Regions from separate parts of the Mycobacterium stomatepiae genome, predicted to be linked through region 2. Evidence: riboswitches for the same ligand, from Rfam matches in the RefSeq annotation. Region 2 holds a riboswitch; the other holds the start of a gene.
What was found. A riboswitch is a leader RNA that binds a small molecule or an ion and turns the genes downstream of it on or off. The one in region 2 is predicted to bind magnesium.

Region 1: it holds a riboswitch for magnesium, as region 2 does, so the genes downstream of both, G6N54_RS05565 (Rv1535 family protein) here and G6N54_RS25605 (hypothetical protein) in region 2, are expected to answer to the same signal.

What each region holds. Positions count from the first base shown of each region.
Region 1 covers NZ_AP022587.1:1,153,203-1,167,642, forward strand. Annotated here, with positions in the region: gene G6N54_RS05510 (SDR family NAD(P)-dependent oxidoreductase) at 1-763, opposite strand, end outside; partial or broken gene G6N54_RS05515 (group I truncated hemoglobin) at 986-1,395, shown strand; gene G6N54_RS05520 (MliC family protein) at 1,476-2,144, shown strand; gene G6N54_RS05525 (methyltransferase domain-containing protein) at 2,162-2,917, shown strand; gene G6N54_RS05530 (RluA family pseudouridine synthase) at 2,918-3,844, opposite strand; gene lspA (signal peptidase II) at 3,841-4,473, opposite strand; gene G6N54_RS05540 (asparaginase) at 4,549-5,475, shown strand; gene G6N54_RS05545 (DNA polymerase IV) at 5,440-6,852, opposite strand; gene G6N54_RS05550 (class I SAM-dependent methyltransferase) at 6,892-7,458, shown strand; gene G6N54_RS05555 (class I SAM-dependent methyltransferase) at 7,558-8,361, shown strand; gene ileS (isoleucine--tRNA ligase) at 8,358-11,519, opposite strand; gene G6N54_RS05565 (Rv1535 family protein) at 11,804-12,043, opposite strand; M-box (ykoK) riboswitch at 12,316-12,485, opposite strand; gene G6N54_RS05570 (NAD(P)H-dependent flavin oxidoreductase) at 12,639-13,763, opposite strand; gene G6N54_RS05575 (carboxymuconolactone decarboxylase family protein) at 13,799-14,368, opposite strand; gene G6N54_RS05580 (NUDIX domain-containing protein) at 14,415-14,440, opposite strand, start outside.
Region 2 covers NZ_AP022587.1:5,373,263-5,387,702, reverse strand. Annotated here, with positions in the region: gene G6N54_RS25640 (bifunctional diguanylate cyclase/phosphodiesterase) at 1-2,367, shown strand, start outside; gene G6N54_RS25635 (LLM class flavin-dependent oxidoreductase) at 2,371-3,414, opposite strand; gene G6N54_RS25630 (FAD-binding protein) at 3,453-4,583, opposite strand; gene G6N54_RS25625 (uracil-DNA glycosylase) at 4,580-5,425, opposite strand; gene G6N54_RS25620 (MFS transporter) at 5,496-6,743, shown strand; gene G6N54_RS25615 (FAD-binding oxidoreductase) at 6,754-8,133, shown strand; gene G6N54_RS25610 (MgtC/SapB family protein) at 8,171-8,884, opposite strand; gene G6N54_RS25605 (hypothetical protein) at 8,898-9,221, opposite strand; M-box (ykoK) riboswitch at 9,434-9,602, opposite strand; M-box (ykoK) riboswitch at 9,965-10,147, shown strand; partial or broken gene G6N54_RS25600 (VWA domain-containing protein) at 10,555-11,560, shown strand; gene G6N54_RS25595 (linalool dehydratase/isomerase domain-containing protein) at 11,820-13,049, opposite strand; gene G6N54_RS25590 (hypothetical protein) at 13,108-13,983, opposite strand.

The DNA of each region.
Region 1 (14,440 bases), 2.0 Mb from region 2:
TCAGCGCCGGGAATTTGTCGTACATCTTGGTCGGGCTGATCATCGGCGTACGCACCAGCGCCATGTGCACCGTGGTGAACTTGACGTCGTCGTTCACCACTTCGGCTTGCAGCGCGTCACAGAGACTGTCCAGCGCGGACTTGCTGGCAATGTAGGCGCCGAAACGCGGTGCGCGGGTCTGCACGCCGACGGACGAGACATTGACGATGTGCCCGAAACCACGCTCGCGCATGCCTGGGATGAACTTGAGGATGAGCTGGACCGCGCCCAGATAGTTCAGCTGCATCGTGCGCTGGTAGTCGTGAATCCGGTCGTAGGACAGTGCCAACGAGCGCCGGATGGACCGGCCCGCGTTGTTGATCAGGATGTCTACTCCCCCAAGCTCGCTGAGCACCTTGTCGGCCATCGCCGCGATGGCGTCCATGTCCGAGAGGTCGCACGGGTAGACGTGGGCGACGCCGCCGTCGCGGCGGATCTCGTCTGCGACCCTCTCGAGGTTCTCCGGTGTGCGGGCGACCAGCACCACCTGGCCGCCGGCTTCGGCGATCTTCTTCGCCGCGGCCTCCCCGATGCCCGACGATCCGCCGGTGATCAGGACGGTCTTGCCGTCGACGGCCTCGTTGAGGCTGTGGCCCTGGACGGCGTCAAGCAGATTCCTCAGATAGAAGGGGCGATATCGCCCGGCCGAGTTGGGGGTATTGATGATGTTGGAGACCACCGCGAATGGCTTTTCCACCAAGTTCGTCAAGTCACCAAGGTTCATCGGTTGTCGCTCCTTACGGCGGATGGTGTGACGTGGGTCATAGAGCCAACCTAGGGCATTGCGCGACGGCGACGAATGATGGCCGTCTCCTGAACGAGCCGAATCCTCTCACCGAGCAATCGAAGATGCCGGTATCAGGCGGCAATCGGCTTGTTACGTCGGGCAATCCGAGCGTGATCACGGACTAACTGAGGGGCAACGACGAGGTGGTCCGCTGGTTACATGAAACTCTCGGCATCGTTCCGCAAGTTGGAGCCGACAACCATCTACCACCGCATCGGCGGGCACGAGGCGCTCGAAGTCGTCGTCGAGGACTTCTACGTGCGGGTGCTCGCCGACGATCAACTGTCCGGCTTCTTTACCGGAACGAATATGAACCGCCTCAAGGGCAAGCAGGTGGAGTTCTTCGCGGCCGCGCTCGCGGCCCGGAGCCCTACCTCGGCGCCCCGATGAAACAAGTGCACCAGGGTCGCGGCATCACGATGCACCACTTCAGTTTGGTGGCCGGGCATTTGGCCGACGCCCTGGCCGCGGCGGGAGTACCGCCGAAAACGGTGACGGACATTCTGAACGCCATCGCACCCCTTGCCCCCGAGATCGCATCCGGCGAGGCCGGCACCGCCGCCCTCTAAGCCAGGCAGCGCCTATGAATTTTGGCGGCGCACGGGCGTGTCGCGCACGATGAACTCGTCGCAGCCGGTAGTCAGCACGTATGAGGCCGATCGCAGTCATCGCCGCCGTGCTGGTGGTGTTAGTGGGCGCGTGCACCTCCGCGACCAACAACAATGCAGCCCCCAGCTCCCCGCCCAGCCACCCGGCATCCGGCTCGCCATCCGCGGCGCCCACCAGCGGCAGTCCCCCTCCGATACCCGCAGCCGTCGACTGCACCAAACCGGCGAACGCCGCGCAACAGCCTATCTGCACCGACTCGCATCTGTTCGACCTCGAGCGCCAACTAGGCGACGCCTACCGGCGGGCGTTGGCCCGCCCCGGCACGGACCAATCCGCCGTAGCGGCCGCGCAGACCAGCTGGGCGTCGGGCCGTGACGACTGCGCCCGCAATGCCGATGTGCATACCTGTGTGCTGCAGGCCTATCAGACGCGGCTGGTGCAGTTGGCCATCGCCGACCCCGCCACGGCAGCCCCGCCGGTCGTCACCTACCGCTGCCCCGCCACATCCGGCCCGCTGACCGCCCAGTTCTACAACCAGTTCGACCCGCAAACGGCGGTGCTCGATTGGAAAGGCACCCAGCTGATCCTGTTCATCCTGCCGTCGGGCAGCGGCGCGAGATACGGCCGGCAGGGCTCCGAGTACTGGGAGCACCAGGGCCAGGTAACACTGGACTTCAACGGCACCAAGTTTGTCTGTTCGACGTCTTGAGCCCGACAATTTCTAGCATGGGCCGCACATTCGAAGACCTGGTCGCAGAAGCCAATACGGTATCCGTTGACGGCTGGGACTTCTCCTGGCTGGACGGGCGCGCTACCGAGGAACGGCCGTCGTGGGGTTACCAGCGACTGATCGGCAGCGAGTACGGCACCGTGTCGGCCGCGGTGGATCTGCAGACCGGCGGCGAAGTGCTGGCCGGTGCCGGACCCTTCCCGCCCACCATGGCCGCCGTCGAGTCGTGGCCGCCGAACGTGGCCCTGGCCACCGAGCGGCTGCATCCGCACGGTGTCGTGGTGGTGGCCACGCCGGACGAGTCGCTGCTGCCGTTCGGCGACGACGCCTTCGACCTGGTTACCAGCCGCCATCCGCACACGCTGTTCTGGCCCGAGATCGCCCGGGTGTTACGACCCGGGGGCACCTACCTGGCTCAGCACATCGGACCCGGGACGGTGTCCGAGCTGATCGAGTTCTTCCTTGGGACACAGCCCGAAGCGCGGGATCCGCGACACCCGGACAACGAAAGCGCGGCGGCGCGGGCAGCCGGGCTCGAGATCGTCGACATGCGTCCGGAACGGCTGCGCCAGGAGTACTTCGATATCGGCGCGGTGGTCTACGTCCTGCGCAAGGTGATCTGGTGGGTGCCGGATTTCACGGTCGAGCGCTACCTCGATCGGCTGCGGGAGCTGCATGACCGCATCGAATCCGACGGGCCCTTCGTCGCGCACGCGACGCGGGTTCTGGTGCGGGCCCGCAAGCCCGGCTGATCAGCCCTCGTCGCGCAGCACGCTCAACGCGTGCTGCAAGTCGGCCGGATACGGGCTGACGAATTCCACCCACCGCCCGTCGGCCGGATGCGCGAACCCCAGCGACCGCGCGTGCAGCCATTGACGTTGCAGCCCAAGTGATTTCGCAAGCTTCGGGTCCGCGCCGTAGACGAGGTCACCGCAGCAGGGATGATGCAACGCGGCGAAGTGCACCCGAATCTGGTGGGTGCGCCCGGTTTCCAGCTGTACGTCGAGCAGGCTGGCGGCGACGAACGCTTCCACGGTGTCGTAATGGGTGACGCTGTGCCGGCCGTTCTGGGTGACCGCGAACTTCCATTCGCCACCGCGGTGGCGCCCGATCGGCGCGTCGATGGTTCCGCTGGACGGGTCCGGATGTCCTTGCACCAGAGCGTGATAGCGCTTGTCGACAGTGCGCTGCTTGAATGCGCGCTTGAGCAGCGTGTAGGCCCGCTCGGAGATCGCCACCACCATCACCCCGGAGGTGCCCACGTCGAGGCGATGCACGATGCCCTGCCGCTCGTGCACGCCCGAGGTGGTGATCCGGAAACCCGCGGCGGCCAGGCCACCCAGCACGGTGGGCCCGCTCCAGCCCACCGAGGCGTGCGCGGCGACCGCGGCCGGCTTGTCGACGACGACGATGTCGTCGTCGGAATACAGGATCGTCATGCCCTCGATGTCGACCGGGGTGTTCTCCAGCGGCGCCGGCGCCTCGGGCAGCCGCACCTGAAGCCAGACGCCGGGCGTCAGGCGGTCGGACTTGCCCGCCTGCACCCCGTCGAGTTCGACGCCGCCGTCCTCGGCGATGGCGGCCACGGCGCTGCGCGACAACCCCAGCAGGCGCGACAAGCCGGCGTCAACACGCATGCCCGCCAAGCCCTCGGGAACGGGCATCGAGCGCTCGGTCATTGGGCCTGGTCGGCCTGATCCCGGCCTTCGGTGTTCTCGCCGGGCTTACGCCGTCCGACGGTGTCGAAATCGAAGCCGAACACCGACAGCACGACGAGCAGGATCGCGCCGCCCACCACGGCGGGATCCGCGACGTTGAACACCGGCCACCACCCGATCGATAGAAAATCCACGACGTGCCCGCGCAGCGGGCCCGGCGCGCGGAAGAAGCGATCGACCAGGTTGCCCGTGGCGCCGCCGAGGATCATGCCGAGGCCGACCGCCCACCATGGCGACACCAGCCGCCGGCCCATCCAGAAGATCCCGGCCACCACACCGGTCGCGATCAGCGTCAACACCCACGTGTACCCGGTCGCCATCGAGAACGCGGCCCCCGAATTGCGCACCAAGGTCCAGGTCACCGTGTCGCCGATGATCGAGACCGGCTGTCCGGGTGGCAGCAGCCTGACCGCGAGCACCTTGGTGATGACGTCGAGCGCCAGGACGACGGCCGCAACCGACACCAGTAGCCGCAGCCGCCGTGGAGCGGACTGCGGCGCAGGGGTTTCGGGTGCTGCCACTTCGCCGGACGTTTCAGCCTCCTCCGCTGACGTCACCGGCTCGGCCGATCCTGTTGGTTCTTCGGGCACGCCCCCATCATCCCCTAGTACCCGGCCCGGTTGGGTGCGGCCTCGCCGCCCCGGCACGTGCGGGATGATTCGACTATGGGTCGGCTCACCGTTATCACCACCGGCGGCACGATTTCGACGAGCACCGGCGCCGACGGTGTGCGCCGGCCCAGCCGAAGCGGATCCGACCTGACCGCCGGCCTCGATGTCGACGTCGTCGACCTGATGGCGGTGGACAGCTCGGAGCTGACGAGGGCCGACTGGGACCGGATAGGCGACGCCGTGCGGGCCGCGGTCGACGGCGGCGCCGAGGGTGTGGTCGTCGCGCACGGCACCGACACCATGGAGGAAAGCGCGCTGTGGTTCGACCTCACCTATGGGGGTGACCCGCCGGTCGTCCTGACCGGGGCGGTGCGCAGCGCCGACGCCCCCGACTCGGACGGCGCCGCCAATCTGCGCGACGCGATGGCGGTGGCGGCCAGCCCGGCCACGCGTGGCCTCGGGGTGCTGGTGTCGTTCGCCGGCCGGGTGCTGCAACCGCTGGGCTTGCACAAGATGGCCACCCAGGATCTGAGCGGCTTCGCCGGCGAGCTGGTCGGCACGACGCCGGGTGGCGTGACGCTGACCGGCGCCAAGACCCGCACTTACCTGGGTGAACTGCGGGCCGCCGACGCGCCTCGGGTCGACATCGTCGCGGCCTACCTGGGCAGTGATTCGGTGGCGCTGGACGCGTTCGTGGCCGCCGGAGCGCACGCCGTCGTGCTGGAAGCGCTGGGCTCGGGCAACGCCGGGGCCGCGGTGGTCGACGGGGTGCGCCGGCACTGTGCCGACGGGATCGTCGTCGCGGTGTCCACCCGGGTACCCGGGGGCGGGGTCAGCGCGGGCTACGGCCCCGGCCACGACCTGGTCGAAGCCGGCGCCGTGATGGTGCCCACGTTGCGGCCGCCGCAGGCCCGCGTGCTGGTGATGGCCGCGCTGGCCGCGGGGCTACCCGTCGCCGACGTCGTCGCCCGCTGGGGCTGACGCGTCGGCGGTGAGCGCGCCCAGGTAGTCACTCCAGTCCAGGGAGTCCACCGGGTTGGCTTTCGCCAGGTCGGCGCTGCCGATGGGGAACGTTCGGGCCAGGCCCGGCCCGGAACCCCGGGTTTCGAACCGCACGGTGACGACGCCATGGCCGGCGCCCTGCACCCAGCCGTGCCCGAGGTCGCGGTGCGCTACGTCATCTCCCACCCGCCACGGTGAGGCCTCCGCGGCCGGCGCGAACATCGCGTCAGTCGCGGTTTCTGTTGCTGTCTGGAAGGAGTGGTGTGCGTCCGACTCCGGCGCCGCGAGCTCGAGGTCGGGAAACAGCGACTCCTGGCGCACGTCGCTCAAACCCGAAAACCCAACGCCGAGTAGGCGAATCGGCCCGATCTCGCGCGGATCCAGCAGCAGCCGCCGGGCCAGCGCAACCAGCGCGCCGGGCTCGGTGGTCGCGTACGGCAAGGTCGCCGAGCGGGTCAGCGTGCTCATGTCGGACTTCTTCAGCTTCACCGTGACGGTGCGCGCGCCGCGGCCGTCGCGCAGCAGGCGTTGATGCGCGTGCTCGGCGATCGGCTCGATCGCGTCGTGCAGCTGCTCGAGGCTGGTCAGGTCGACGGCGAAGGTGGATTCGGCGCTGATCTGCTTGGCTTCGGCGCGTTCGGCGACGGGGCGGTCGTCGATGCCGCGGGCCAGCCGGTGCAGCGCCGGCCCGACCGTCGCGCCGAGAATGTTGGCGACCTCGGCGTCGGTCAACGCGGCCAGCTGGCCGATCGTCTCGATGCCGAGCCGGTTCAGCTTCTCCTCGGCGACCGGGCCGATTCCCCAGAGCCGCCGCACCGGCAACCGGTCGAGCAGCAACCGCTCCTCGGCGCGCCCGACCACCCGGATGCCGTCGGGTTTGGCCAGGCCGGAGGCGATCTTGGCGATCTGCTTTCCCGAGCCCGCGCCGACCGACGCGATCAGCCCGGTCTCGTCGCGCACCCGTCGCCGCAACCCCTCGCAGAACTCCTCGACGTCCTCGGCGGACGCCCCGGCGAGCTGCGGCGGTTCCCCGAACGCCTCGTCGAACGACAGCTGCTCGACGACCGGCACCAGGGCGCGCACGGCGTCGAACACCCGCCGGCTGGCGACCCCGTAGACCACCCCGCGCGGCGGCAGCACCACCGCCGCCACACCGATCATGCGGCGGGCCTGGTGCATCGGCATGGCCGAGCGCGCCCCGAACACCCGTGCCTCGTAGCTCGCGCCGGCCACCACTCCGCGGCCGCCCAGCCCACCGACCAGCACCGGCCGGCCGCGCAGGGTCGGCCGGGTGAGCTGCTCGACGGAGGCGAAGAACGCGTCCATGTCCAGGTGCAGGACCCAACGCGACTCCATCCGATAAATGCTATTGCGCTACTGAGCTACCGTTTTCCCATGGCCATGAACCTCGCGCACCGGCGGATCTGCAGCTCGGAGAGGTGGGCCGCAGCGGTCAAGGACGACCTGCTGCCCTGGGTGCTGGCCGACGTAGACCTCGGCGACAACGCCCTGGAAATCGGGCCCGGCTACGGCGCCATCCTTCGGGTGCTGGTCGACAGGGCGCCGACGTACACCGCGGTGGAGATCGACACCCCGATGGCACAACGACTGCAGCGGCTCCACGGCGACCGGGCGCGAATCATCAACGGCGACGCCACCAAGACCGGGCTGCCGGCCGACGAGTTCAGCTCGGTGGTGTCTTTCACGATGCTGCACCACGTTCCAACCGTGGAGCTGCAGGACCGGTTATTCGCCGAGGCTTTCCGGGTGTTACGGCCCGGCGGCGTGTTCGCCGGCAGCGACAGCGTGAATTCGCTGCGGTTTCGGATCCTGCATTTCCGCGACATCTGCAACACCGTCTCGCCCGACACCCTGCCGGATCGGTTGCGCGCGGCGGGATTTGGCTATGTCGAGGTCGAGGCCCGCGGCGGCAGGCTGCGCTGGCGCGCGGTCAAAATCTAGTTTCCGCTCGGCTATCGGACGCAACCCGAATCGCTTGCTGAAAACGAGCTTTCGTCGTAGCGAGTTCGACCGCACAGCATCGAGGGGTACAACGAAGTCATGCCTCCTGTCTCGACCGAACCCTCGCCCTCCGACCGCCAGCCACACCTGCTCCGTGACGTCGCGGAGTCCTTCGGGGTGGACGCCGAGCGCTACAACCGGGCCCGGCCCCGCTACCCCGACGCACTGATACAGCGCGTCGTCGCCACCAGCCCGGGCGCCGAATTCCTGGACGTCGGCTGCGGCACCGGTATCGGCGCGCGGCAGTACCGGCAGGCCGGTGTCACCGTGCTCGGTGTCGACCCGGACCCGCGGATGGCCGAGGTGGCCAGGCGCAGCGGCATCGAGGTCGAGATCGGCAACTTCGAGACCTGGGACCCGGCCGGCCGGACTTTCGACGCGGTCGTCGCCGGGCAGGCCTGGCATTGGGTGGATCCCGTGTTGGGCGCCGCCAAGGCCGCACGGGTACTGCGGCCCCACGGGCTGCTGGCCACGTACTGGCATGTCTTCGACCCGCCGAGCGAAATCGCCCAGGCCTTCGAGGATGTGCTGGAGCGGGTGGCTCCCGACGCGCCGTTGCGAACACCCGGCATCCAACTGCAAGAGGAAAATCTCGCCAGGGCACTGGAGGGCATCAGGACAGCGGGCGGCTTCGCCGAACCCGAGCAGTGGCGGTTCGAATGGCAGCGGCGCTATACGCGCGACGAGTGGCTGGACCATCTGGCCACCACCGGCCAACTCACCCTGCTCGGGCCGGCTGAGGTGGCAACCGTGGGCGAAGCCGTGGGAGCCGTCATCGACTCGGTCGGCGGCGACTTCACCATGCAATACGTCACCCTGGCGGCCGCCGCGACGCTCGCCTAGGCCTTGGCGATCTCGACCCGCACGCCGTCGCCGATCTCCGCCGCGTCGCCGGGATCGCCGAACTCGAAGCTGGTGGCCAGGATTTCACCGGCGATCAGGTCGCGATGCGTCTTGGCCCAGTCGGCCCGTTCGGCGGGCACCGACATCACCACGCGGATGCGGTCGGAGACGTCCAGCCCGGTCGACTTGCGCAGCTCCTGCAGCTCGCGGATCCGGTCCTTGGCCCAGCCTTCGGCCTCCAGCTCCGGGGTCACCGTGCCGTCCAGCACGACCAGACCGGCTCCTCCGGGCAGCGCCGCGGTGAACTCCGGATCGGCGGCCACCAGTCGCGAGCTGTACTCCTCGGGCTGCAGCACCGCGGGGCCGGCCGTCAGCGTGCCGTCGGGATTGACGACGCCGTCGCCGGCCTTGACCGCTTTGATGGCGGCTTGCACGTCCTTGCCCAGCCGCGGCCCGGCGACCCGCGCGTTGACGGTGAGCTCGAAGCGGCCGTAGGTGTCGATCGCGTCGGTCAGCTCCACGCTCTTGACGTTGAGCTCGTCGGCGATCAAGTCGGTGAACGGCACCAGCAGCTGTGGATCCTCCACTGCGACAGTCAGTTTCGGCAGGGGCAGCCGCACCCGTAGCTTCTTGGCTTTCCGCAATGACGACGCGGCCGAACACACCTCGCGAACCTGGTCCATCGCGGCGACCAGACCGGCGTCCGCCGGCAGCCCGTCGGCTCGCGGCCAGTCGGTCAGGTGCACCGAACGTCCGCCGGTAAGACCGCGCCAGATGATCTCGGTGTCCAAAGGAAGCAGCGGGGCGGCCAGTCGCGAAACGACCTCCAGCACGGTGTGCAGCGTGTCGATGGCGTCGGGGTCTTCCGCCCAGAATCGCGAACGTGACCGTCGCACATACCAATTCGTCAGCGCCTCGGTGAACTGACGTAGCTGTTCGCAGGCCCCGGAGATGTCACAGACGTCCAGCGAGCCGGTCAGCTCGTCGCGCAGCACCGCCAGCTTGGCCAGGATGTAGCGGTCCAGCACGTTAGCCGAATTAGTGCGCCAGGTACCGACTTTCGGCGCGTAGAGGGCCAGGAAGCTATAGGCATTCCACAGCGGCAGCAGCACCTGACGCACGCCGTCGCGGATGCCCTGCTCGGTGACGATCAGGTTGCCGCCGCGCAGGATCGGCGAGGCCATCAGGAACCAGCGCATCGCGTCGGAACCGTCGCGGTCGAAAACCTCGCTGACGTCCGGGTAGTTGCGCAGCGACTTGCTCATCTTCTGACCGTCGGAACCCAGCACGATCCCGTGTGCCACACAGGTTTTGAACGCGGGCCGGTCGAACAGAGCGGTGGCAAGCACATGCAGCGTGTAGAACCAGCCCCGGGTCTGCCCGATGTATTCCACGATGAAGTCGCCCGGATAGTGGGTGTCGAACCAGTCCGCATTCTCGAATGGATAGTGCACCTGGGCATACGGCATCGAGCCCGAGTCGAACCACACGTCGAGCACGTCGGGGATGCGCCGCATCGTGCTGGCGCCGGTGGGGTCGTCCGGGTTGGGCCGGGTGAGCTCGTCGATGTAGGGCCGGTGCAAATTGGTGGGCCGCACCCCGAAATCGCGCTCCAGCTCGTCGAGGCTGCCGTAGACGTCGATCCGCGGGTACGCCGGGTCGTCGGATTTCCACACCGGAATCGGGCTGCCCCAGTAGCGATTTCGCGAGATCGACCAGTCTCGGGCGCCCTGCAGCCACTTACCGAATTGGCCGTGCTTGACGTGTTCGGGGTACCAGGTGATCTGCTGGTTCAATTCGACCATGCGATCCCGAAATTCGGTGACCGTGACGAACCATGACGAAACCGCCCGATAGATCAGCGGATTGCGGCATCGCCAGCAATGCGGGTAGGGGTGCTCGTAGGTTTCGTGGCGGATCAGTACCGCTCCGTTGCCAGCTGCGGGCCCACTGCCATTCTTCAGGTCGCGGATGATATGCGGGTTGGCGTCGAAGACGTGCTGACCCTTATAGTCCGGGACGGTGGCGTCGAAGCGGCCCTTGGAGTCGACCGGGGTGACCGGCACGATGCCCACCTTGTCGGTGGTCGCCATGTCGTCCTCACCGTAGGCCGGCGCCATGTGCACGATCCCGGTGCCGTCCTCGGTGGTGACGAAGTCACCCGGCAACACCTGGAACGCATTGGCTCGCCCCGGTTCTGGGTCCATGAAGTACGGGAACGGCGGCAGGTAGCGGGTCCCCAACAGGTCCGTGCCCGCATAGCTGCCGAGCACCTCGGGCGCCTGGCCATCCTGGAGGCCGAGTTCTTTTGCGTAGGCGCCCAGCCGCGCCTCGGCGAGCACGAAGCGCCGATCTCCGACCTCGACCTCGACCTCGACCTCGACGTAGGTCACGTCCGGGTTGACGGCAACGGCCAGGTTGGACGGCAGGGTCCACGGCGTCGTCGTCCACACCAGCAGATAGGCGCCGTCCAGCTCGCCCCCGACGACCTTGAAGCCGACCGTCAAGGCCGGGTCCTGCCGACTCTGATAGACGTCGTCGTCCATCCGCAATTCGTGGTTGGACAACGGGGTTTCGTCGCGCCAGCAGTACGGCAACACCCGGTAGCCTTCGTAGGCCAGGCCCTTGTCCCACAGCCGTTTGAACGCCCAGATCACCGACTCCATGTAGGGCAGGTCCAACGTCTTGTAGTCATTGTCGAAATCGACCCAGCGGGCCTGGCGGGTGACATAGGCCTGCCACTCGTCGGTGTAGCGCAGCACCGATTCTCGGCAGGCCTCGTTGAACGCCGCGATGCCCATGTCGTCGATCTGGGACTTGTCGGTGATGCCGAGTTGGCGTTCGACTTCGAGCTCGGCGGGCAGCCCGTGGGTGTCCCAGCCGAATCGGCGGTCCACCTTGTACCCGCGCATCGTGCGATACCGCGGGACAATATCTTTCACGTAGCCGGTGAGCAGGTGCCCGTAGTGCGGCAGCCCATTGGCGAAGGGTGGCCCGTCGTAGAACACGTACTCTTCGGCGCCGTCGCGGTGCGCGATGCTGGCCCGGAAGGTGTCGTCACGAGTCCAGTAGTCGAGGACCTCGAGTTCCAGCGCCGGGAAGTCGGGGGCTCCCCCGGCCAGCTTCGGATAAGCCCTGGCGTCAACGTTTTCGGTCACGGTGCGCGTCGCCTCCTGCGTGCCTACGGTCAGGCCGGGGACGAGGTCGCGCAACCTGCGCGAGCACCGCGGTACCACCCCGCTTGCCGCGCTTACGCGTGGCCGCTCGATTCGGGCTATGACGGGCCTAACCGTTCGGGTCTACTGGGCCGTGCGGGCTGTTCTTCCGAAGGCTCCCCGGTGATTGCCGGATCGACGCCGCTCGACTCTACCGCGAGACTGCAACTGCCTGCCCAAACACCGAGTGAGAACCCCGGCAGATGCAGTTTCGCGGTAGGCCAACCTCATGCCCGAACTTCGAGCACACCAACGCGCCACAGCGCGGCGTAGACGTGCCGGACCGGGATGCTCAGCAGCCGGGCCGCGCCGTCCACCAGCGGGTCGCCGGCGCCGAAGTGCCGGGCCTGGACCTGACGGGTCACCTTCTTGGCAGCGGGCGCCTGCGCCGGGGTGGTGTCGCGCACGACGCGCAGGTTGCGGACGGGCGCTACGGCAACTACTTCGTCGAAGAGTACTGCGGTCATGATCGTCTCCTAACGGAATTGCAAACGGGTGCTGACTGGACTGATGTGTCCCGACCCATCACGGTTCCGATCCGAGAACGCTTGAGCGGTAAGTTGATTCGTTAGCTCAAGGCGACGGACCGAGGGTCGGATCGGGACGGAACGTGTCCGGGATATCCATCCGGACTGCCACTGGAACTCATGCGTCCCTCACCTCCTCTACGGCCACGGCGCGTGCGGCTACCCGCGCCTGTTTGCGCGCACAGAGCTCAGAATCCGGCGACCGCCGGAAATCCGCACCCCGCTCGTCAGAGCTTTGGCACCGCACGACCTGTCCGGAACTCCGGAAGCCACTTTGGCTCAACCCTTAAGCCGGGAGGAGCTGTCCTGACCCGGGGCGTCTTTCGACGTTCGGGGTCAGTGGCCTGTGTTCGTGCAGCCGCCTCACCTAACGAGGTGCTTCGATAATACTCCACGACTGCCCCAACCCGGTCAATGCCATCTGGCCCGTGCTGCCAAAGTTCTGGGCGTCCTCACAGCTTTTTGTCAGGTCGTGCGCCGCTGAGCTGCACCAATACGGAGCCTGAGTGGCGCGGCTCACCCGCGGCCCCGTGGCTCAGTCGTCGGTCAAGCTCTCCAGCCGTCCGATGGTTTCGGCGAACTCCTCGATCATGTCGAGCATCACCGAACGGGTCGGCCGGACCTTGTCGAGCGAACCGACCACCTGGCCGACGAAATAGGTTGCCAGTTCGCGCGCTTTGGCCCCAGGATGGGCGGCCGCCTGGTTGATGCGCACCTGCGGTTCGGTGACCAGGGTGGTTTGCAGCGGCATGCCGAGCGGGGCCGGGTTTTCCGGCCGCTCCCATTCCTCGGTCCAGGCCGTCCGAAGCATCCGCGCGGGCTTGCCCGTCATCGACCGCGATCGCACGGTGTCCGACGAACTGGCGGCCAGGAACTTCTCCTTGACCACCGGGTCGGTCTCGGCCTCCTCGGTGGTCAGCCAGACCGAGCCGCACCACACGCCCTCGGCGCCCAGGGCCAGGGCGGCCGCGATCTGGCGGCCGCGGGCGATCCCACCCGCCGCCAGCACCGGGACCGGCGCGACGGCATCGACGACTTCGGGAACCAGCACCATGGTCGCCACCTCGCCGGTGTGGCCGCCCGCTTCGGTGCCTTGCGCGACGATCAGGTCGACGCCGGCCGCGGCGTGCCGGCGTGCGTGCGCGGTGGTGCCGGCCAGTGCGGCGACCAGCACGTCGTGGCCGTGTGCGCGTTCGACGAGGTCGGCCGGCGGCGGGCCGAGCGCGCTGGCGATCAGCCGAATGTCATGTGCGAAGGCCACTTCCAAGAGTGGCTCGTAACCCTTTGGCGAGATGTTGAGGCCGCCGCCGGACGCGCGCGGCGGTTCGGCAGGCGCCGTGATGCCGTAGCGGCCCAGCAGCTCTTCGACGAACGCGCGGTGCTCCTCGGGAAGTAACTCCCTGACTTGCTTCGCCTCGATTCCGCCTTGCTCGGCGCCGACGTATTTGGGCGGCAGGAGCAAGTCGACCCCGTAAGGCTTGCCGCCGGTCTGCTCCTCGATCCAGGTCAGCTCGCTCTGTAGCCGTTGCGGGCTGTGTGCGACCGCACCCAGGACGCCGAAACCGCCCGCGTTGGTGACCGCGGCGACGACGTCGCGACAGTGGCTGAACGCGCATATCGGGAACTCCACACCGAGCAGCTCGGCGACTCTGGTTCGCATTCCTCGACGCTAGGAGTTATTGCCGGGCATGGCAATCAACTCGCGGGTGAGCGCCCGTCGGGCGGCCAGCCGCCCACGCCCTCCTCCAGCGGGACGTCCAGGCTTTTCAGTATCGACGAGACCATCAGCCACGCGCTGATCGCGGCGACAAGCTCCACGAGAGTCGTTTTGTCGCCGCGTAATTCGCGCTCGCATGCCGCCCAGCTCTCGGCACTGACCGTACCGTCGCGCACCACGTCGTCGGTGGCCGCCAGCACCGCGCGCTCGGTAGGCCCGAATGCGTCGTACCCTTGCCAATCGCGCACACCGAGCAGGTCGTCGGTCGTCACGCCCAACCGGGTGGCGACGCGCCAGTGTTGCGTCCACTCGTATTCGCACGCGGTGAGCCAACCGACCCGCATGATCACCAGCTCTCGTAGCCGGGCGTCGAGCGAACCGTGCCACAGCATGGTCGCCAGCAGGTCGTTGACCGCGCGCGCCAGCTGCGGATGGTTCAGCAACACCTGGAAGATGCTGAGCTCGGCCATGTAGTCGGGGACGGCGGCCTCGTCGGCGGCGGCCTTGGCCTCGCCGAGCGGCAGTCCGGGGACGCGGGCTGTTGTCATCGTCTGAGCACTCCGGTATACTGGCGCCACGTCTTCGTGTTCATGGCTAATCGTAGTCAGCCGTCGACTTTT
Region 2 (14,440 bases):
GCGGCCTCGGGCGTACCCGGCTCGCCACGCATCTCCCGCGGGGAGCCCAAGGCCTCGACGTCCGACCAATCCCGCGACCAGTCCGAAGACCTGGGATGGGCACCGGCGCCGGTGCGAATTGCCATGGCGATATTGGCAATTAGCGTGCTGGCTTTCACCGCGACGAGCATCGCCGGTCTCAATGCCAAGAGCGTTTTCTTCACCAATTCTCTGTATGCGGCATTGAACATATTGGCGGCCGGGCTGATTGCCGCACGCGCCTACCGCGTCGAGACCGATCGGCTGGCCTGGCTGCTGATCGCGATCGGCATGGCAAGCTCGGCAATCGGTGACGTCGTCTACCTTCTGCAGGTTCCCGACGGGCAGTCACCGTCGGCGGCCGACGCGGAGTACCTCGCGTTCTACCCGTTCGTCTACCTCGGGCTGCTGTTGCTGGTGCGGGCACGACTGGCCGCCGTACCGATTCCTATCCGGCTCGATCCCCTGGTGTGCGGTTTGGCCATCGCCGCATTGGGCGCGGCCCTGCGCAACGGACCCTTCCACGCGGCCGCGACTCGGGCACCGGACACCGTTCTGGTGGGACTGCTGTATCCGTGGGGCGATCTGGTGCTGGTGGCCCTGGCCGCCGGCATCCTGCCAATGGTCGGCTGGCGCAACGAATTCCGCTGGATGCTGCTGGTCGGTGGGCTGCTTGGGTTTGCGCTCGCCGACACCGTCTACCTCTTCGAGACCTCGGCGGGCTCATACCGGGTTGGCACCATGCTGGATGCGGCCTGGCCCGCAGCGTCGCTGCTGGTGACAATGGCCAGCTGGGCGCCCGCCCCGGCGGCGGTGCCCGAGCTCAAGCGTGGCTTCGGCTCCTATGCCGTGCCGGTGGCGTGCACGGCCATCGCGCTGGCGATAATCGTCGTGGACGAAAACTCGCGATTTGCAACGGCTTTGGCGGCGTTGAGTCTGGTGGCGGCCGCCGTCCGATTTTCCCTGACGTTGCGCGATGCCAGCATGATGGCCGAAAGCTACAAGCACGCCATGACCGACGAGTTGACGACGTTGCCCAACCGGCGATCGCTGGCCACCGCATTGACCTCGTTGTCCGACTCCCCGACAGAACTCGCCGCGGCTCTCAAGACAACGTCGCGCAAGGCATTGCTGTTGGTGAAGCTCTACGAGATCGACGAGATCAGCGACTCACTGGGCCGCCGGTTCGGCGATGAGCTGCTGCGCCACATCGCGGATCGACTCGCCAACAGCGTGCGACACGAGGATCTCCTGGCGCGGGTGAGCGATGACGAATTCGCGATCCTGCTGACGGAGGGATGCGACCTGATCGGCGCCCGCGCCCAGGCGGGTCACTTGCTCGAATCCTTGAGCGAGCCATTCGCATTGGATCCAATCACCGTGCGCGTCGATGCACGCATCGCTATCGCGTTGTACCCCGACCATTGTGAGAATCCGCAAGAGCTGCTCGGTCGCGCCGAGGCGGCGATGCCACACGCCAAATCCGCGATGGGCAAGATCGCGGTGTACGACTCGGCATTCGAGATGTACCGCGACGCCGACCCCAACCTCATCGAGGAATTGCGCACCGCGCTGTTCGAAGGCGAGGAACCGACGTTGTACTACCAGCCCAAGGTCAACACGAGCGACGGCAGCGTGCACAGTGTCGAGGCACTGGTGCGGTGGAATCATCCCACTCGCGGGGTGCTGCTGCCCGAAGAATTCCTGCCCGCCGCCGAACGCGCCGGGCTGATGCGCAAGATCGCCGACCGGACTCTCAAACTCGCTCTCACTCAGATCCAGTATTGGCGTGAAAAGGGCATCACCTCGTCCGTCTCGGTGAACCTGGCGACGACGAACCTGCTCGACCTCGAGCTCGTCGGCTCGATCGAAAGGCTGTTGTGGGCCCGCGGTTTGCCGGCGAACGCGCTGATCGTCGAGATCACCGAAAGTGCGCTCGTCGACTCGGTGCGGTCCCGCAATACCGTGGCCGAGCTGCGGCGCCTGGGCGTTCGCATTTCGTTGGACGACTACGGCACCGGCTGGTCGTCGCTGGCGCGGTTGCAGGATGTCTCGGTTGACGAGTTGAAGCTCGACCGGATCTTCGTGGCGCGGCTGGCTCAGGACGCACGATCAGTGGCTATCGTGCGGTCCACGATCGCGCTGGCTGACAGTCTCGGCGCGGACCTGGTAGCCGAGGGAGTCGAAGACGAGGTCACATTGACCGCACTGCAGCGCTACGGCTGCACCATTACCCAGGGGTTCGTCCACACTCCGCCGTTGCCGCCGGCCAAGCTGGAAGAGTGGATCAGCAACCGCTTGCCCCACCCAAATCCGAGTAAGTCGGAGCAGGCCGGCGTAGCCGATTGAGCGCTAGAACAATTCCTTAGCCAGCAGTTCCAGCGTTGCGACCCGCCCCAGCGCGGTGGCGGGGTCGGTGCCGCGACGGGCCGACGCGACCGGGTTCACCATCACCTCGTCGACCCCGAACCGCTCGGCCAGCGTCCGCACCTGCTCGGCGGCCTGGACCGGAGTTCCGAGGACGGCGCGCTGCAGCCCGCTGTCGACGATTTGCTGTTGGGCTGCCGTCAGTTCCGCCACTTGGGCCTCTTCCACCAACGGGACGGGGCCCAGCGGCTGTCCGGTACGCAGCCGCGCCATCATCTGCAAGTTGGGCAGCATCAATGCCGTTGCCTCATCCCGTGTTTCGGCCACCGCGGCGTTCACCGTCAAGAACGTCACAGGCTCGGGAGTCAACGTGCTGGGCACAAACCGCGTACGGTAAACCTCCAGCGCCTCTTCGGTTCCGTTGCCCGAGAAGTGATGTGCGAACACGTATGGCAGCCCCTTGGCCGCCGCCAAGTGCGCGGAGTACATCGACGAGCCCAGCAGCCACAGCCGCGGTTCGCTGGCGGCGGCGGGGGTGGCCTTGAGCCGGTAGTCGCCCAAGCGCAGCGGGACCAGCACACCACTCGCGCTCATCAACGCCGCCACGTCGTCGAGGTATTCGGGGAAGGTCTCGATATCGCGATCCTGCTCGGCGGCTGAGCGGGCGCCACGCAACGCGTATGAGGTCACCGGGTCGGAGCCGGGCGCCCGGCCGATGCCCAGGTCGATTCGGCCCGGGGCGGCGGCTTCTAGCAGCGCGAACTGCTCGGCAACGGCCAGCGGCGCGTGGTTGGGCAGCATGACCCCGCCCGACCCCAGTCGCACGCGTGACGTTTGCGCGGCCAGGTAGGCGAGCAGCACCGGCGGGCTAGTCGCGCCGACCGCAGGCATGTTGTGGTGTTCGGCGACCCAGAATCGGGTAAAGCCCAGGCGGTCGGCAGTCTGCGCGAGTGACACGGTGGCCGCCAACGCATCACCGGTCGACTGATCGGTGCGTACCGGGACGAGATCTAGGACGGAAAGACGCACGATCGCCTCAACGCATTCGGCGCGGTGTTCGTTCCCGGCTAGTAGTTGCTGGGCGTGATCGAATTCACGACCGCCTCGAACTGCTCCTGCGATATCGGGGCACCACCGGGAATGTTGTCGGTGGCCAGGAACTGGGTCCGTTCGGTGTAGCCGCGAAAGCGCTTGAAGTAGTTGGTAAAGGCGACTCCGTGGTCGACCCAGTCGGCTTGGCTCACGCGCTTGAGCTCGCCGGCGAGGATGTAGGCGCCCAGCAGCGCGACACTGGTCCCCTGGCCCGACAGCGGCGAGCAGCAGTAGGCCGCGTCGCCCACCAGCGCCACCCGGCCGATCGACCAGTGATCCATCACGATCTGGGCCATCTCGTCGAAGTAGAAATCCGGTGCGCTACGCATGAACTCCAGCAGCTGCGGGCGTACCCAGCCGTCGTCGGCCATCCGGCGTTCGACCTCGGTGAACTGAGCTTCGATGTCGCGATAGTCGATGCGCAGTTCGGTGTCCATGAAGCCCAACATGGCGCGCGCCTCGGTGTTGTTGCGGGCGCTGTAGACACCTGCCATCGTGGTGTCCCCGTAGTGCCACATCTGCCAGAAGTCCAGGTTGAGGAAGTTGGGCACGGTGAAGATCGCGGCGTGCGTCCCCAGCCGCTTGATGAACCGCTCCTCGGGACCGAAAACCAGTCGGCGGACATTGGAATGCAGGCCGTCGGCGCCGATCAGCAGGTCGAAGCTGCGCGACGGCGAACGTTCGAACCGCACGTCGACGGCGGTCCCGCGGTTCACCACGGCAGAAACGCTGTCGTTGAAGATGTATTCGGTCGCGGGCTGGGTTGCCTCGTACAGCAACTCGACCAAGTCGTCGCGCAGCAACTCGATGTCGGGGTTGTCGATGGGACCGCCGGTGGGCGTCGATTCGGTGTCCCGGGACAGCTCGTTGCCGTCGCGGTCGACGACGGAAGAGCCGCGTATGCCGGTCCTGCGCTCCGCGGCGGCGGACAACAGCCCCATGCGGTCCAGCACCGTCAGCGCCGGGCCCCGCACATCGATCGCCTGTCCGCCCGGGCGCAGCCCCTTATGGCTCTCCACCACGGTAACCGAATAGCCGTGCTGTCCAAGCCAATACGCCAATGTTGTACCGGCGACGCTGGCCCCGGAAATCAATACTTCGGTCACTTAATCCCTGCCAGCTTCTTGGCTTGAAAAAAAACATCGTCCAGCATTGCCGGAGTCAGCCTACCGGTGAACATGTTTTGCTGGCTCGGGTGGTAGCACCCCAACAAACGCACGCCCGACGGCAACTCGGCGACGGCGCCATGGCCGAACCGCGGTTTGGACGTCCCCCTCGTCGCTCGCATGTCCAAGGCGCCAGGCAGCCGCAGCGCGATCTGCCAGCCGAACCCGCCCAGGGCGACGACGACGCGGACTTGCTCGGACACCAGCCGCCATTCGGCTTCCAGCCACGGCCAACAGGTGTCGCGCTCGGCCGGGGTCGGGGCGTTGGCCGGCGGCGCGCATCGCACCGGCGCGGAGATCCGAATCTGCTTGGTCTGCAATCCGTCTGCGGCGTCCACGCTGGTCGGCTGGTTCACCAGTCCGGCCCGGTACAGGGCGGCGTACAGCTGATCGCCGGACCGGTCACCGGTGAACATTCGCCCGGTTCGGTTGGCGCCGTGCGCGGCCGGGGCCAGCCCGACGATGAAGATACGCGGCCGCTGCGACCCCCAACCCGGAACCGGCCGGCCCCAATACGGCTGGTCGGCAAACGCGCGCCGTTTCGCCACGGCGACATCCTCACGCCAGGTGACCAGCCGCGGGCAGGCGCGACAGACGCTGACCAGCGCGTCCAAATCCGGAATCGAGCCGGCCGCACCGGCGAGCGCCCGAACCTGCGCCGCGTCGGCGGCCTTCGGGGTGAGCGGTACGGCCAGATCGCCGGGCCATCCGCTGCCGGGCTCAACCGGCGAATCGAATGCCAATCCGGTATTCGGGTGAACAAGCACATGAACATCCTGCATTCAGTCGATAGCGACCACGAAATTCGGTGGTCCCGCGAACGCTTTGGCGTTAGATTCAGCCGCGATATTCATGACACATTCCAGCCGCGGTCCGGCTCTCCTAATTCTGTTCGCCACGTTGATGGCGACCGCGGGTACCGGCGTCTCCCTGGTTGCCTTCCCCTGGCTGGCACTGCAGCGTCACGGCAGCGCCGGCGACGCATCGATCGTGGCCGCGGCGATGACCGTGCCACTCGTGCTCTCCACGTTGGTCGCCGGCACCGCGGTCGACTTTTTCGGCCGGCGCCGCATTTCGCTGGTCTCCGATTCGCTGTCGGGCACGGCCGTGGCGGCGGTCCCGCTGATCGCCTGGCTGTTCGGCGCGAACGCGCTCAATGTCGTCGAGCTGGCCGTCTTGGCCTTCTGTTCGGCCGCTTTCGACCCGGCCGGGACCACGGCGCGTCAGTCGATGCTGCCCGAGGCCGCCACCCGCGCCGGCTGGCCGCTGGACCGTACCAACAGCGGGTACGAAGCGATTCTCAACCTGGCTTACATCTTGGGCCCCGGCATCGGCGGCTTGATGATCGCCACGGTCGGCGGTGTGAACACGATGTGGATCACGGCGTTCTTATTCTTGTTGTCTTTCTTGGCAATTGGCGCGCTGCGGCTCGAGGGCATCGGCAAGCCACACCACGCGACGCGGCCCGGCGGGCTGGTGTCCGGAGTCGCCGAGGGCATGCGGTTCGTCTGGAACATGCGGGTGCTGCGGACGCTCGGCCTGATCGATCTGGTTGTCACCGCGCTGTACCTGGCGATGGAAAGCGTGCTGTTTCCCAAGTACTTCAGCGATCGTCGTGAACCAGCCGAGTTGGGTTGGGCGCTGATGGCGCTCGGGGTCGGCGGCGTGGCCGGCGCGCTGGGCTACGCCGTGCTGTCGAAACACATGCGGCGGCGCACGGCCGTGCTGACCGCGACGCTCACCTTCGGTGCCGCGTCGGTCGGGATCGCGTTCCTGCCACCACTGCCGGTGATCCTGGTGCTGTGCGGGCTGACGGGCTTGGTTTACGGGCCGATCCAGCCGATCTACAACTACATGATGCAGACCCGGGCCCCGCAACACCTGCGCGGTCGAGTGGTCGGCGTGATGACGGGACTGACGCTCGCCGCGGGCCCGTTGGGGTTGCTAGTGGCCGGGCCGCTCGCCGACACCGCGGGGCTGCGGGTGACATTCCTGACGCTGGCGGCGCCGATCATCGCGATCGGCCTGATCGCGTGCGCGCTGCCGTCGCTGCGCGAACTCGATCGCGCGCCAGAGTTTGCTGAAGATTCCGCGCCGTAAAATTCGGCCGATGAGCACCGCAGTCAATGCAGACACACTGGCCGACCTGATCGCCGACCTGCCGGACGGGATGGTTGTGACCGACCCGACCATCACCGACGGCTACCGACACGACCGCGCCTTCGACCCATCGGCCGGCACACCACTGGCCGTGGTTCGGGTGCGCTGCACCGAGGATGTGCAGACGGTGCTGCGCTGGGCCACCGCACACCGGGTGCCCGTCGTCCCGCGCGGAGCCGGCACGGGCCTGTCGGGCGGGGCAACCGCGCTGGCCAACGGGATCGTGTTGTCGACGGAGAAGATGCGCGACATCACCGTCGACCCGGTCACCCGGACCGCGGTCTGCCAGCCGGGCCTGCTCAACGCCGAAGTGAAGAAGGCCGTCGCCAAATACGGCCTGTGGTATCCGCCGGACCCGTCGTCGTACGAAATCTGCAGCATCGGCGGCAACATCGCCACCAACGCCGGGGGCCTGTGTTGTGTCAAGTACGGCGTCACCACCGATTACGTGCTGGGTATGCAGGTGGTGCTGGCCGACGGCACCGCCGTCCGGCTGGGCGGTCCGCGGCTCAAGGATGTGGCGGGGCTTTCGCTGACCAAGCTGTTCGTCGGCAGCGAGGGCACGCTGGGCGTCGTCACGGAAGTGACGCTGCGGCTGCTGCCCGCGCAAAACACGTCGAGCGTCGTGGTGGCGAGCTTCGCCTCGGTCGAGGCGGCGGTCGACGCGGTGCTCGGGGTCTCGTCGCGGCTGCGGCCCGCGATGCTGGAGTTCATGGACTCGGCGGCGATCAATGCCGTCGAGGACATCCTGCGCATGGACCTCGATCGCGGGGCTGCGGCGATGCTGGTCGCCGGCTCCGACGAGCGCGGCCGGGCCAGCGGTGAGGACGCCGAACTGATCGCCTCGATATTCGCCGAAAACAATGCAACGGACGTTTTCACCACCGACGACCCGGTCGAGGGCGAGGCGTTCGTCGCCGCGCGCCGGTTCTGCATCCCCGCCGTCGAGGCCAAGGGATCGCTGTTACTCGAAGACGTCGGGGTGCCGTTGCCGGCGCTGGGCAACCTGGTGACCGGGATTGCCCGCATCGCCGGGGAACACGACCTGATGATCTCGGTGATAGCGCACGCCGGCGACGGCAACACTCACCCGCTGATCGTGTACGACGCCGCCGACCCCGCGATGACAGCACGGGCTCAGGTCGCGTTCGGCGAAATCATGGACCTGGCCATTGGATTGGGCGGCACGATCACCGGTGAGCACGGGGTGGGCCGGCTCAAGCGGCCCTGGCTGGACGGCTATCTCGGGCCCGAGGTGACGGCGCTGAATCAGCGCATCAAGCAGGCCTTGGACCCGCTGGGCATTCTCAACCCCGGCGCTGCGATCTAGTTCTACCTCTGCTCGAGCGCCCGAGTGGGTCTTGTCGCTAGTCGGCAAGGCTCATCTCCTCGGCGATCCACCGCACCGCGGTGACCTCGGGGGCCTTGATGACGTCAGCGAGCGCGGCTTCGATACGGTGATCGTCGCGTTCGTCGGCAATCACGGTCGCGGCGATGCGGACACCTTGATCGTCGGGCAGGTCGATTGCGGTGATCGATTGCACGGTGAGGTTGGGTCGCGAGATGGCGTCAAACACCAAGCTGCGGATGTGCGCTTCGGCGCGCGTCGCACAACGAACCTCGAATCGATATTCGGCAGAGGACTTTTCAGTTCCCGAGCCATGATGCTGGTCCAGAAGGCGCCCGATCGGTCGCAGGACGATATTGGCGGCGATCACCGCACCTGCGCCGATCACCGCAGGGATTAACAGCCCCCCGCCGGCCAGCGCTCCCACCGCAGCGGCGGCCCACAAGGTGGCGGCGGTGTTCAGTCCCGAGATGGTGGCACCTTGTTTCATGATGACGCCAGCGCCGAGAAAGCCGATACCGGAAGCGACTTGGGCTGCGACGCGGGTGGGATCGGCGTTGACACCGGTAAACGCGTAGGCACCCATCACGACGAACAGCGTGGCGCCAAGACTGACCAGCGCTGCGGTGCGCAAACCGGCGTTGCGCGATCGCCACTGCCGTTCCAGCCCGATGGCCGCGCCCAGGCCAAGTCCTGCGGCGATCCGCACGGCGATGTCGATTGTGTCGATCATGTTGCACTCCTGGCTAGGCCGCAGTCTGGCCGACGACGTTGTTGAGTTGGACCAGGCTGTAGATGCCCACCGGGATACCCAGCGTTGCGCCACCGACGACGGCGCCGATGGCACTTGCCGATGCGGCGCCGACGACGCAGCCACCGGCTGCGCCCACACCCAGGCCGACCAGGCCGCCCAGCATCGCACCTACACCGACCGCGAATTCGAATCGGGTTGCGGCGATGGATAGTTCGGTCTGTAAGTCGGTCCGCGGGCAGGCAGCCGGTACAACCGTTAGTGGGGTTTGGCCGGCCAGGTAGCGCAGCGTGGTGGGCAGCGTCAATACGTTGGTCATGAGGGAACTCCTTTGCAGCACAGACGGATCCGGCTGCACCCCCCACTCAGCGGTACGTGAGGTGGCCGGATGGGCCTATCCGAGGACTGGGATACGGACCACTGTCACTTCCCATTTGGGCCCTCACCTCCTTCTAGCCACGCGGCATTCACCACGCCCGCAGGGTCGTACCTACTAGCACAGGTGAGAGAGCACACATCTCAGAGATGGTCTCCGCACCCCTCTCGTCAGAGCTTTGGCACTGCACGGCGTATCAGACTCGCTGAAGCCACTTGGGCTCAACCCTTAAGCCGGGAAGAGCTGTCCTGACCCGGGGCGTCTTTCGACGTTCGGGGTCAGTGGCCTGTATCCGTGCGGACGCCTCACCTATCGAGGTGCTGCGTGAACAAGCCTGGCACACATCAGCTCATCGGGTCAACCCGTGGCCGCTGCTGCGAAGCTGCATGCCGCGACATCGGAATCCGTTCAGTTCCCCCGTATTCCCGAAGGGGGGGGTGGTGTCCAGCCCGGCCCCCGGGCGTGCTCTGAGCGCAGGCCTCGCCGAGCGCACACCTGGCGGCATTCGAAGGTCCAGTCCCCTGCCGAGAACGGCGAGGGTTTGAGCCGGCCTCGGCGGCGGGTGCAATTTCGTCGGTGTCTAGTGAAGCCGTCGAGAACGTAGCTCAGATATCGAGTTGGTGTGAAGAAAGCGTAGAGATCTGCCAGTCGGCTTGACCGGGGCGAGCCCAGCATTGAGAATTGCGGTAGCACCTCGCTAGGTGAGGCGTCTGTACGGATATAGGCCACTGACCCCGAACGTCGAAAGACGCCCCGGGTCAGGACAGCTCTTCCCGGCTTAAGGGTTGAGCCCAAGTGGCTTCTGCGGCTGGGCTTTTCGGTCGCGAATACGACGTGCAGTGCCGAAGCTCTGACGAGAGGGGTGCGTGCTCAGCCGGTCGGGCTGGGCGCAATGCCTCGTGTGCTGTGAAGCGACGCCCGCGTGCGTCCCGGTTGCGAGGAGGTGGGGAACCACCATTGGATACGAGTAATAAACCGCCGTCTGCGGATTCGGTACTCTCCCCACTTCGCCGCGGGCCTATTTCGTCGTTCGGATCCTGAACGCCGTTCTCCATCAACCTGTTACGGTTGCGCTCCGTTGGAGTGCTAAACGGCGCAGATGGTTCTCTGGGGCCCCCGGCGCACCCTCGCCTCGGCAACCCTGGATCGTCCAGGCAGCCGACCACTGACCCGACGACCACGCCCGCGGAAAGGATCCACTGATGCATAGCGCCGCGCAGCAAACAGCGTTGTCGCTTGAAGCCGACAGTTACTGGCGCCGAACGGATTCCCGGAGATGACGGTGCCTATGCTCGGCCCATTGACGATGTCAGGTTTCGAGCACAAATGGTGGTTCTCGTTTGTGTTCGTCGTCGTCGGGTTGATCGGCCTGTACGTCCTGGCCCTAATCAGCCGACGACGTCGACTGATGCGATTTGCCAATATGGACATACTGGAGCGCGTGGCGCCCACGCGCTCGCGGCGATGGCGACACCTGCCGGCGATCCTGCTCGTGGTTGCCCTGTTGGCGTCGACGGTGGGGTTGGCCGGCCCGACCCATGCGGTGCAGATTCCGCGCAAGCGCGGTCGTCATGTTATTGATCCAGGTGTCGCCGGCGATGACCGCCACCGACATGGCACCGAGCAGGCTGGCCGTCGCCCAGCAAGTCGGTAAACAATTCACCGAACAGCTCTCTCCCGGAATCAATCTGGGGCTGATCGCCTTCTCGGGTAGTCCAGCGGTGTTGGTATCCCCGACAACCGACCACCGGGCCACCACGACTGCGATCGACAAGCTGCAAGTCTCTTATCGCACCGCTGTCGGCGACGCTATCTTCGCCGCACTGCAATCGATCGCCACTGTGGGCGCCGTGCTCGGCGGAGGTTCTGGGGCACCACCGGCACGGATCGTGCTGGAGTCGACCGGCCGGGAGAACCACCCGCCCGACCCTGATAATCCCCGAGGCGAATTCACCGCCGCGCGCGCCGCCCGCGATCAAGGTGTGCCGATCTCCACCATCGCTTTTGGAACCTCCGACGGAACAATCGAGTTGGACGGTGCGCACGTGTCGGTGCCAGTCGAAGACGACGCCCTCAAACGCGTCGCCGAATTATCGGGCGGACACGCATTCCATGTCGACAACACTGCCGAACTCAAGACCGTCTACGCCAGCATTCAGCGGCAGATCGGCTACGAGACCATCCGAGGAGACAACAGCACGAGTTGGTTTCGGCTGGGGGTGCTGCTCCTCGTTTGCGCCGCACTGGCCGGTCTCCTCATTAACCGGACGCTGCCGAATTGATATGCACAGCGCGGATAATCACTACCGATTCAGAAGCGAAGGGTGGTCGGCTTCTCGACCCCGATGTGGCGAGTGTGCATCCTGGACGGAATACGACGTAGGCCTTAGGCGTATCGCGCCTGCCCGTTGGGCCGGCGCCGCAGCAGCAATGCCGGACGGAAGGGCGCAATGGGTGTCGCGGTACGCCGACTTGCCACTACTTATGAAGCTTGCGCCGTTTGCGGAATGACACCGCCGCGATCTCTGTGCCCGACGTCCTTTATCCGGTCGGGCGGACGGCGATCACGGTGCGGCCGGCCAAATCGACGGTGAATTGCGCACATCCCAGATCGTCAGCCATAATCGGACCGCCTAACGCCCCGTGGACCTGGTAGCACCCTCCGGGCCGCAGTCGATCAACACGCAGCCCGACACGCTGACTATTTCGGCCGGGATGAACGACCACATCGAGCCCGTGGCCATCCGATACAGCCTTCGCCACAAGGACTTCCGGATGAGGGACGTCGACAAGCCGAGGCCCGGTCGCCCACTGCACGGGACGCGGCTTAGTCAGCATGTCATTGAAAGCACCGGAATGACCCATCCCGCCGAAGGCCAGCATCCCTTTGGCGTGCACAGAGGCATCCTCGAAACGAGCGACTCCCGGGTTGGCGGGGTCCTCGGTGAATCGCAACTGTTCGGTCGCCTCCTCCCAAATCTCCGCGTGCCACCGATTGTCGCCAACGGCATAGGCCAGATGCATTGCAGACGCCAGTGTTTCAGCGTTGGTCTTAGCGCCCGATGCCCAGTCAGGCATTTCTTGGCCAGCTGACGCCGGCTGGCGGTAAAGCCCGGTCTGCAACCATTCTCGCTTGAGGACTTGCCAAGCACGCCATGCCAGATCGGGCTGCAGCGGTGCGATAAACGCTGCGACACCAGCCGTGGAACCCGGCCCTGACATGACCCTGCGTACCGACAAGCCGATACCCGAGATCATGAAGGCTGCTAGATCATTAGCCCCCAAGGTGTATTCGGCGGCTAGCACCTCGTCGACCCTGCGTGCGATGTCAGTCCCGAAGCTTGTCCCGTTCACGGTATCCATGATCGCGATCCCAGCCACCGTCACCGTATTGCAGTAAGGAAAGACATACCCGCGCCGCCGCCCTGGGCCGAGAACCGGTTCGCACGGCCACAAGAACAGATCCTGATCGAAGTTGCGGATTGTTATCGCGTTGATCTTTTGATGGTCGAACGCGAAGCGTTGACGCTGCGACCACTCGAAGACCAGCGACTCTGCATCGTCGAATCGCCTGTCACCAGTGGCCTTTCGGTACATAGCGAGCTGGAGGTTCAAGTAACCGGAGAACATGATGTTCTGCGGTACGTCAATTGGATCGGCACGCCTCTTCACGAAATCCCAGTTACCCAGCAGATTCTGCCGATACCAATAGCCCCAGACCGCCTTGTGCTGCGCTCGATCGAACAGCGCCAGCTGCGCGTCGGTGAGCACACGGTATAAGCCGGAGCGTGCGCATAATTGAACATCGCAAGCGCCCAGCCGAGCGCGTTCACCTGATAGCGGTATTGCTGTAGTGGACCTTGGGCTTCGTCGTCGAAGCTTGCCCACTCGTCGGCCTGCTGATGGCGACGCCGAGAAGATAACGCAACAGCTGCAAGTGTTGGACGTTTGCTTCAGTAACCCGAGCTGTTGCTGAAGAGCATTGCAGGTCAACAGGATTCGTCTTAGCAGGCTCAGCACCGCGCTGTTGATCGAGATATTCCAACCGTCGGGTCCCTACCCGCAGTGCCGAGCGACGCGCGAGCCGAGCACGCGTATACAGCACAGCCGTCATGCCCACCGCCATGACCAAGGCCGCCCACGGTATCCAGGTCAGCGGTCCAGCACAACCTCCGTGACCGGCAGTCAGGAGGGCACCAGCGATCGCTGATGTCACGATGATCGCGACCAGGGTAACGCTGTCCGCCCGGGCGATCAGGCGAATCCCGACTGCCCAGCCGCAGGCAACCAGCACGCCGAGGAATCCTGCGCAGTGGCCAGCCACTACGACCACGTACGGCGCGCTCACGCAGCCCACCACCAGCAGGGCCGACACCACGACGAGGACCAAGCCCGCCGCCCTGTGCCGCTTGACCATCCACGCCACCGCGGCCACCTCAACAGCGATGAGAATCGCGTGACCGATCACCATGCCCACGCCAACGGGGTGGTGTGCTGGCGGCACTGCATAAAGTAGGCCCGAACCGGGCACGATAAGTCCGGCGCCGAATGCCCGCCACGGGCCGCTCATCCCCAGCACGGCCGGTACCGAGGCCGCCAGAACCCAAAAGGTGAGCAAGCCCGCAAGCGCCCTGCGCTGCCACCGTCTGGCGAGCTCGCTCGGGGAGTTCACCAACCGCTCGGGAACGGGCGCCGTTTCGGCCATCCCCGCGGACTGTCGCATCACCGGACGCCAACGGCGCCGGCGAACTGATCGAACACGAGTTGGCGCGACGTCGTCGGTTCGGTTAATTCGGCGCGGATGGGCGGCCTGCGTTTAGGTCGAAGAGCCGCATAGAGCCGCGCCCCGTGCGGACCGAACAGAGCTAGCCCTCCCAGAACGAAGCAACAAAGCATGATCGTCGGCCCGCTTCCTCGACAGTCGCGTCATCAGTGCCGCCAGGGCTCACCCGCAAGGTCTGCGCAACGGCGGCTTTGTCGGTTGCCTGACAGTCATGGAGTGACTGGAGTTTCCCCTTGCAAGCCCAGCCTCTCCGGAAGCCCGTTCGTCCGCAATGACGCATCTATGTCAAATACGGACATTGTCGCGCGATGATCGTCGACGCCCACGCGGGACGGCAGACGTTGCGACACATCCGTGGGATGTCTGTATCTGACAATAC